DNA from 2 places in the Bacillus sp. URHA0034 genome. Region 1 is predicted to be linked to the other one. Evidence: a T-box and tRNA genes for the amino acid it is inferred to sense, from the RefSeq annotation. Region 1 holds a T-box; the other holds one or more tRNA genes.

What was found. The T-box of region 1 lies ahead of ACZ9EE_RS24240 (glycine--tRNA ligase). A T-box ahead of a tRNA ligase gene usually reads a tRNA of that ligase, here a tRNA-Gly.
Region 2: it encodes a tRNA-Gly, which carries the amino acid that the T-box ahead of ACZ9EE_RS24240 (glycine--tRNA ligase) is inferred to sense. The anticodon was not compared.

Annotation. Positions count from the first base shown of each region.
Region 1 is NZ_JBWCDK010000002.1:4,624,839-4,628,434, reverse strand. It holds gene ccpN (transcriptional regulator CcpN) at 1-55, opposite strand, end outside; gene ACZ9EE_RS24240 (glycine--tRNA ligase) at 174-1,556, opposite strand; T-box leader at 1,630-1,813, opposite strand; gene recO (DNA repair protein RecO) at 1,863-2,615, opposite strand; gene ACZ9EE_RS24230 (YqzL family protein) at 2,652-2,795, opposite strand; gene era (GTPase Era) at 2,953-3,596, opposite strand, start outside.
Region 2 is NZ_JBWCDK010000002.1:2,327,863-2,331,458, forward strand. It holds gene ACZ9EE_RS13225 (LacI family DNA-binding transcriptional regulator) at 1-749, shown strand, start outside; gene ACZ9EE_RS13230 (Cof-type HAD-IIB family hydrolase) at 917-1,708, shown strand; tRNA gene ACZ9EE_RS13235 (tRNA-Ile) at 2,203-2,276, opposite strand; tRNA gene ACZ9EE_RS13240 (tRNA-Gly) at 2,281-2,354, opposite strand; tRNA gene ACZ9EE_RS13245 (tRNA-Cys) at 2,366-2,439, opposite strand; tRNA gene ACZ9EE_RS13250 (tRNA-Gln) at 2,447-2,521, opposite strand; tRNA gene ACZ9EE_RS13255 (tRNA-His) at 2,539-2,614, opposite strand; tRNA gene ACZ9EE_RS13260 (tRNA-Asp) at 2,656-2,732, opposite strand; tRNA gene ACZ9EE_RS13265 (tRNA-Met) at 2,737-2,810, opposite strand; tRNA gene ACZ9EE_RS13270 (tRNA-Ser) at 2,987-3,079, opposite strand; tRNA gene ACZ9EE_RS13275 (tRNA-Met) at 3,170-3,243, opposite strand; tRNA gene ACZ9EE_RS13280 (tRNA-Ser) at 3,414-3,506, opposite strand; tRNA gene ACZ9EE_RS13285 (tRNA-Met) at 3,518-3,594, opposite strand.

The DNA of each region.
Region 1 (3,596 bases):
CTTTTACAATTTGTAATATATGCTCCTGGCGCTTAGTCAGTTCGATTGTCCTCACCACCTAAAAAAATACAATCCTATTCGATACGATTTAGAAATATTATATACTACTTAGTCGCTATTTTAAATAATAATGGTTATAGATAAAAGGTGCGGATGTGTCCGCACCTTTTCCCCTAAAATACCATCTTTTCTTGTAAAAAGCTTACTAATTCCGAGATAGGGAGACGGGTTTGTTCCATTGTATCCCGGTCGCGCACTGTAACCATGTTGTCTTCTTTTGAGTCAAAATCATAAGTGATGCAGAATGGTGTTCCTATTTCGTCATGGCGGCGATAACGTTTACCGATCGATCCTGCTTCATCATAATCAACTGTAAAGTGTTTTGATAAATCAGCAAATACCTCTCTTGCCTCTTCAGACAGTTTTTTCGATAACGGCAGTACTGCAGCTTTATATGGTGCTAATGCAGGGTGGAAATGCATCACCGTTCTGGAAGTGCCGTCTTCAAGCTGTTCTTCATCATAGGCATCAATTAAGAAAGCTAGGGTAACCCTGTCAGCACCAAGTGATGGTTCAATACAATAGGGTACATACTTTTCATTTGTTTCCGGATCCAAATAGTGAAAATCTTCGCCAGAAAATTCCATGTGCTGTTTTAAATCATAATCTGTTCTGGAAGCCACGCCCCACAATTCGCCCCAGCCAAACGGAAACTTAAATTCAAAATCGGTTGTCGCATTACTATAATGGGAAAGCTCATCTTCAGAATGATCACGAAGTCTGATATTTTCCTTTGTAAGACCTAGAGATAATAACCAGCTTTCAGCAAATTGCTTCCAATAATTAAACCAGTTTAGCTCCTCACCTGGTTTGCAGAAAAATTCAAGCTCCATTTGTTCAAATTCTCTTGTACGGAATGTAAAGTTACCAGGGGTAATTTCATTCCGGAAGCTTTTACCGATTTGCGCAATACCAAACGGCAATTTCTTTCGCATTGTCCGCTGGACATTTTTAAAGTTCACAAAAATACCTTGAGCTGTTTCTGGACGAAGAAAAATTTCATTTGTACTTGTTTCCGTTACACCCTGGAACGTTTTAAACATTAAATTGAACTGGCGAATACCGGTAAAATCATGGCTGCCACAGTCAGGACAAGCAATGTTATGTTCTTTTATTAATTCTTCCATCTTTTCGAATGGAAGCCCGTCTACAACCATTTCCATTCCTTTTTCCTCAAGAGCATTTTCAATTAACTTATCAGCACGATGACGGGCCTTACAGTTTTTACAGTCAATCATAGGATCATTAAAATTACCAATATGACCTGAAGCTTCCCAAGTTCTTGGGTTCATTAAAATACTTGCATCTAAGCCTACATTATAGGGAGACTCTTGAACAAATTTTTTCCACCAAGCTTGTTTAATATTATTTTTAAATTCAACACCCAATGGACCGTAATCCCAAGTGTTAGCTAAACCACCATAAATCTCTGAGCCAGGAAAGATAAACCCTCTGTGCTTCGCATGTGAAACGATTTGTTCCATTGTTACATTCATTGTTTTTTCGCTCCTTTTTATAAATGGAGAGTGGGAGACATAAAAAAACTCCCGTCCCTATGCTTTTGACAAGCATAGGGACGAGAGTTACCCGCGGTTCCACCCTATTTGCTGCTTTAAATGCAGCCTCCTTAAATTGTGTTTCTCAACACGATTGCTCAGGAACGCCTTCATTAGTGCCCTATACCCTAGCTCACACCGCCCTAGGTTCGCTTTTATAGAGTTGGCTAATTACTACTTTCCGTCAAAGCAATTATTTTATTAAAGAAATAGTAACGAAAACTTCTAACATTGTCAACAAGGCATTTATAACAGATTGCGAAAATGATCCATCGAATTAAGAAACTTTTTAGATTTCAGGTGGAGACCTGAATATTCATCATAATAGGCTGTAATAATTTTTTTCAATTCAGCCTTGGTTTCATCTTTGACTGATATATTTCCTAAGCGGGAAAGATCAAAATAATAAAATAGCCGTAATAATTTAACAGTTGCTGGTAATAATGGAAAATGGTAAGGATCTTTTTCCTTACAGCGATGACAGATAAAACCGCCTTCCCGAATAGAAAATGAAAAATGACCATCTGTACTGCCACAGACAGAACATTTATCTAAAACCGGGTAGAGTCCCATTACATTTAACATCTTCATCTCGTAAATATTCATAAGAATATCAGGATCAGAGCCTTCATTCAGATAATTAAGTGTCTGATAAAGCAATTCAAAATGAAACGGGTTTGGTTTTTTATCTTCAGTACATCGATCTGTTAATTCAACAATGTAACTGGCATAGGCTGTTAAAAAAATATCCTCTCCAATTGAGCGCAAGGAAGTGATGATTTCTCCCTGCTGCAAGCTCCCTAAGCCCGAACCAGTTTGCAGGAGAAAATATCCATGTGTAAAAAGCTGGGAAATAGAGGAAAGGCGGCTATTTGGCTTTTTGGCTCCTCGTGCCATTACGCCAATCTTACCACCCTCCCTAGTATATAGCGTTACTATTTTATTTGTTTCACCATAATCTGTGGTTCTAATGACAATGCCCTCATATTTCTGAAGCATTTTTTGTCACCTTCTATCCTACGTGCGAAAACAAACTTATGAAACGGGAAAATCAATTTGTGCTAGATCTTCATTCTGATTTCCGGGTATTTCTTGGTTTTCCTTCTCAAGTTCTTTGAAGAGAAGATATGTGTCAATATTACCTGTTTGGAGGAATACTTTCCACGTAAAATCCATCATCGAAAACCCCACCTTTCATTATTTAGACTAGCCTAATGTTAAATCCCAAACCTTATAATTATCATAGCCTGCCTTTGCCAAAATATAAGACGAAATAATTGTTAATGTTGTCCATGCATAATCTTGTTTAAGAGTTAATATTTTAATTAGGGTTTAGTTAATATTCATCTTCATTGAAGCCATAATCACGGAGTTGGGACATTTTATTACGCCAATCTTTTTGTACCTTAACCCAAAGCTCCAAAAATACTTTCGAGCCAAGGAGATTCTCAATATCAACTCGGGCACGTTTACCAATTTCTTTAAGCATGCTCCCTTGTTTCCCAATAATAATACCCTTTTGTGAATCTCTTTCTACAATAACCGTAGCCATGACATGAATAATATCCTTATTTGGCTGCCGTTCCATTTTATCCAGCACAACCGCTAAAGAGTGGGGAATTTCCTCCCTCGTTAAATGAAGCGCTTTTTCCCTGATTAACTCGGTAATAATGAACCTTTCAGGATGATCGGTAACTTGGTCAGCTGGATAATATTGCGGCCCTTCAGGTAGATATCCTTTAATTTGTTCCAATAAACGTTCAACATTGTTTCCTTCTAAAGCTGAGATTGGAACAACCTCTTTAAAATTATATTTTTCTTTATAGGAATCAATAATCAGCAGCAATTCGTCAGGATGGATTTGGTCAATTTTATTAATTACGAGAAAGATAGGAGTATTTACGGTTTGGAACTTTTCTAAAATAAATTCTTCCCCGCGTCCAAATCCTTCTTCGGCATTTACCATAAATAGAATTAAAT
Region 2 (3,596 bases), 2.3 Mb from region 1:
ACTTTTCTCTATTAATAAAGGGCATCGCTGCAGAAGCATTAAGACATAACTATAAGCTGGTCTTATTTCAGACCAATTATGAAAAGGATAAAGAACTTGAAGCCCTGCAAATGATTAAACAAAAGCAGATTGATGGCCTAATTATTTGTTCAAGAATCTCCAGCTGGGATTTAATTGAAGAATATTTATCATATGGACTGATCACTTTATGTGAAGATACCAGAGGCAGGGATGTCTCTTCAACGTTTGTTGACCATTATCAAGGTTTCATGACAGCTCTTGAATACCTATACCAGAAAGGGCATCGTAAAATTGGCTATTGCATCTACCGCAGTTCGGGTACAAATAGCAAAAATAGAGCATTGGCCTATCAGGATTTTATTGAAAAATATCAGCTGTCCTATCATCCTGAATATATTATGACTGACTGTCTTCAATTTGAAGATGGAAATAAAGTAATAGACCGGATTCAGCAATTGTCTAATCCTCCAACTGCTATGCTGCTAACAAGCGATGAGGTTGCGGCAGGTATTGTTACCAGTGCCGCAAAAAGAAAAATCTCCATCCCAGGGGATCTCGCGATTATTGGTTTTAACAATCAGCCAATCGCCCAAATGATGCGGATCACGACGATTGAAATTCCTCTTATCGAGATCGGCAAGAAACTTTTTCTTCAGGTAGTTAGCGAAAGTAAAGAGGCCTTCCATCAAGAGATACCAGCTACATTAATTGAACGTGAAACTGTTTAAGTTTTGTTAAGACTTGACCTTGAGGCTCAGGTCTTTTTTTATAATTCCCTTGACCTGAAACGCGTTTCATAAAATATGATTTAGTTGCAAGACCTGCAATTACCGTCGGCGTGATCTAATTCATTAGAGCGTAACGACGGTGTTGTATCTTACCGGGGGTGGATGGATTGACAAAACCAATTGTTTTTTTTGATATTGATGGAACGTTATTAGATGATAAAAAGGTAATTCCAGAGTCTACGAAGAAAGCGGTTCGGCAGCTTCAGGATAAAGGGATTCAGACTGTCATTGCGACTGGGCGTGTCCCTAAGATGTTTTACTGGATTCAAAAGGAACTTAACATTGATTCTTATGTTTCCATGAACGGACAATATGTGGTGTACCAAGGAAAAGAGGTCTACTCCAATCCAATTGACCCTTGTGTCCTGCAATCCATGTCTGCTATGACGTTTCACAACGGCCATGCCTTAGCATATTGCAGTCATGAGGATTATAAAGTAAATGAAAAAAACCATCCGTTTATTGAAGCTAGCTTCGACTCCTTGATGATGCCCTATCCCGAGGTAGATAAAGATTATTTTAATCAATTGTCGATCTATCAAGGTCATTTATACTGCAGCGAAAAGGATGCGACACGTTATATCGATCGCTTCGCTGATTTCAGTTTCGTAAAATGGCATGATGTTGCCTACGATATTCTCCCACGCGGCGCATCTAAAGCAGTCGGGATTCGTAAACTTCTAGAAGTATTAGGTATTGAAAAAGAAAATGCCTTTGCCTTTGGGGATGGATTAAATGACATTGAGATGTTAACAACGGTAGGAACAGGAGTAGCGATGGGGAATGCTGTGCCAGAAGCAAAAGCAGCGGCGGATGTCATTACAACTTCTTCCTCTCAACATGGGATCCTCAATGGACTTATCAAGGTGGGTCTGTTGGAAGAAAGTCTTGCTTTTTAGTACTTACGAGTTAACGAACAGTTCTGGTAACTGTTTTGAAAAATTAGATGCTCATCTCTTTTGTCTTTATGGACGGTTCATGTGGACATATTTTACATATATCTTTCTCTCTTTGTCCTCATGAACTCTTCATGCGGACATATCTAGCTTAAATCCTTCTCTCTTTGTCCTCATGAACTCTTCATGCGGACATATCTTGCTTAAATCTTCCTCTTTTTGTCCTCATGGACGCTTCATGCGGACATATCTTGCTTAAATCTTCCTCTTTTTGTCCTCATGGACGCTTCATGCGGACATATCTTGCTTAAATCTTCCTCTTTTTGTCCTCATGGACGCTTCATGCGGACATATCTTGCTTAAATCTTCCTCTTTTTGTCCTCATGGACGCTCATGCGGACATATCTAGCTTAAATCCTTCTCTCTTTGTCCTCATGAAACAGCTATTCCTTCACGCGAAAAAAACCTGATTTCCATTTGGAAATCAGGTTTTTTAGTGGGCCTAAATGGACTCGAACCATCGACCTCACGCTTATCAGGCGTGCGCTCTAACCAGCTGAGCTATAGGCCCATATTGGAGCGGGTGATGGGAATCGAACCCACTACATCAGCTTGGAAGGCTGAGGTTTTACCAGTAAACTACACCCGCAATATAAATTTTGGAGGCAACACCCGGATTTGAACCGGGGATAGAGGTTTTGCAGACCTCGGCCTTACCACTTGGCTATGCTGCCTTAAAAATGGCTGGGCTAGCTGGATTCGAACCAACGCATGTCGCAGTCAAAGTGCGATGCCTTACCGCTTGGCTATAGCCCAATAGTTTAAAAAGAAAATGGGGCGACTGATGGGAATCGAACCCACGAATGCCTGAACCACAATCAGGTGCGTTAACCACTTCGCCACAATCGCCGAAATATATATCAATAGTAGTCAAGCTACTAGTAAAAAAATGGCGGTCCGGACGGGACTCGAACCCGCGACCTCCTGCGTGACAGGCAGGCATTCTAACCAACTGAACTACCGGACCAAAATTGCGGGGGCAGGATTTGAACCTACGACCTTCGGGTTATGAGCCCGACGAGCTACCAGACTGCTCCACCCCGCGATAATAGAAATTATAAAGTTTGGAAAATGCTCCATGTTTTGTTACTGACTGTCCCCATCTCAGAATGCCTATTCAAGCAGCAGCTCGATGGGTACAACTCGCAGTTTATTCTCGAAGCAACGCTCGTTGCTCCACCCCGCGATAATAAAAGATAAAAATATAAAGTTAAGTAAATATGGAGGAGGAAGAGGGATTCGAACCCCCGCGCGGTTTGACCCGCCTGTCGGTTTTCAAGACCGATCCCTTCAGCCAGACTTGGGTATTCCTCCGTAAAAAAATATGGTAGCTGCGGAGGGGATGAACCCCCAACCTCCTGCGTGACATGCAGGCATTCTAACCAACTGAACTACCGGACCAAATTGCGGGGGCAGGATTTGAACCTACGACCTTCGGGTTATGAGCCCGACGAGCTACCAGACTGCTCCACCCCGCGATAATAGAAATTATAAAGTTTGGAAAATGCTCCATGTTTTGTTACTGACTGTCCCCATCTCAGAATGCCTATTCAAGCAGCAGCTCGATGGGTACAACTCGCAGTTTATTCCTTGAAGCAACGCTCGTTGCTCCACCCCGCGATAATAGAAATATCAAATCAAGTAAATATGGAGGAGGAAGAGGGATTCGAACCCCCGCGCGGTTTGACCCGCCTGTCGGTTTTCAAGACCGATCCCTTCAGCCAGACTTGGGTATTCCTCCGTAAAAAAATATGGTAGCGGCGGAGGGGATCGAACCCCCGACCTTACGGGTATGAACCGTACGCTCTAGCCAGCTGAGCTACACCGCCAT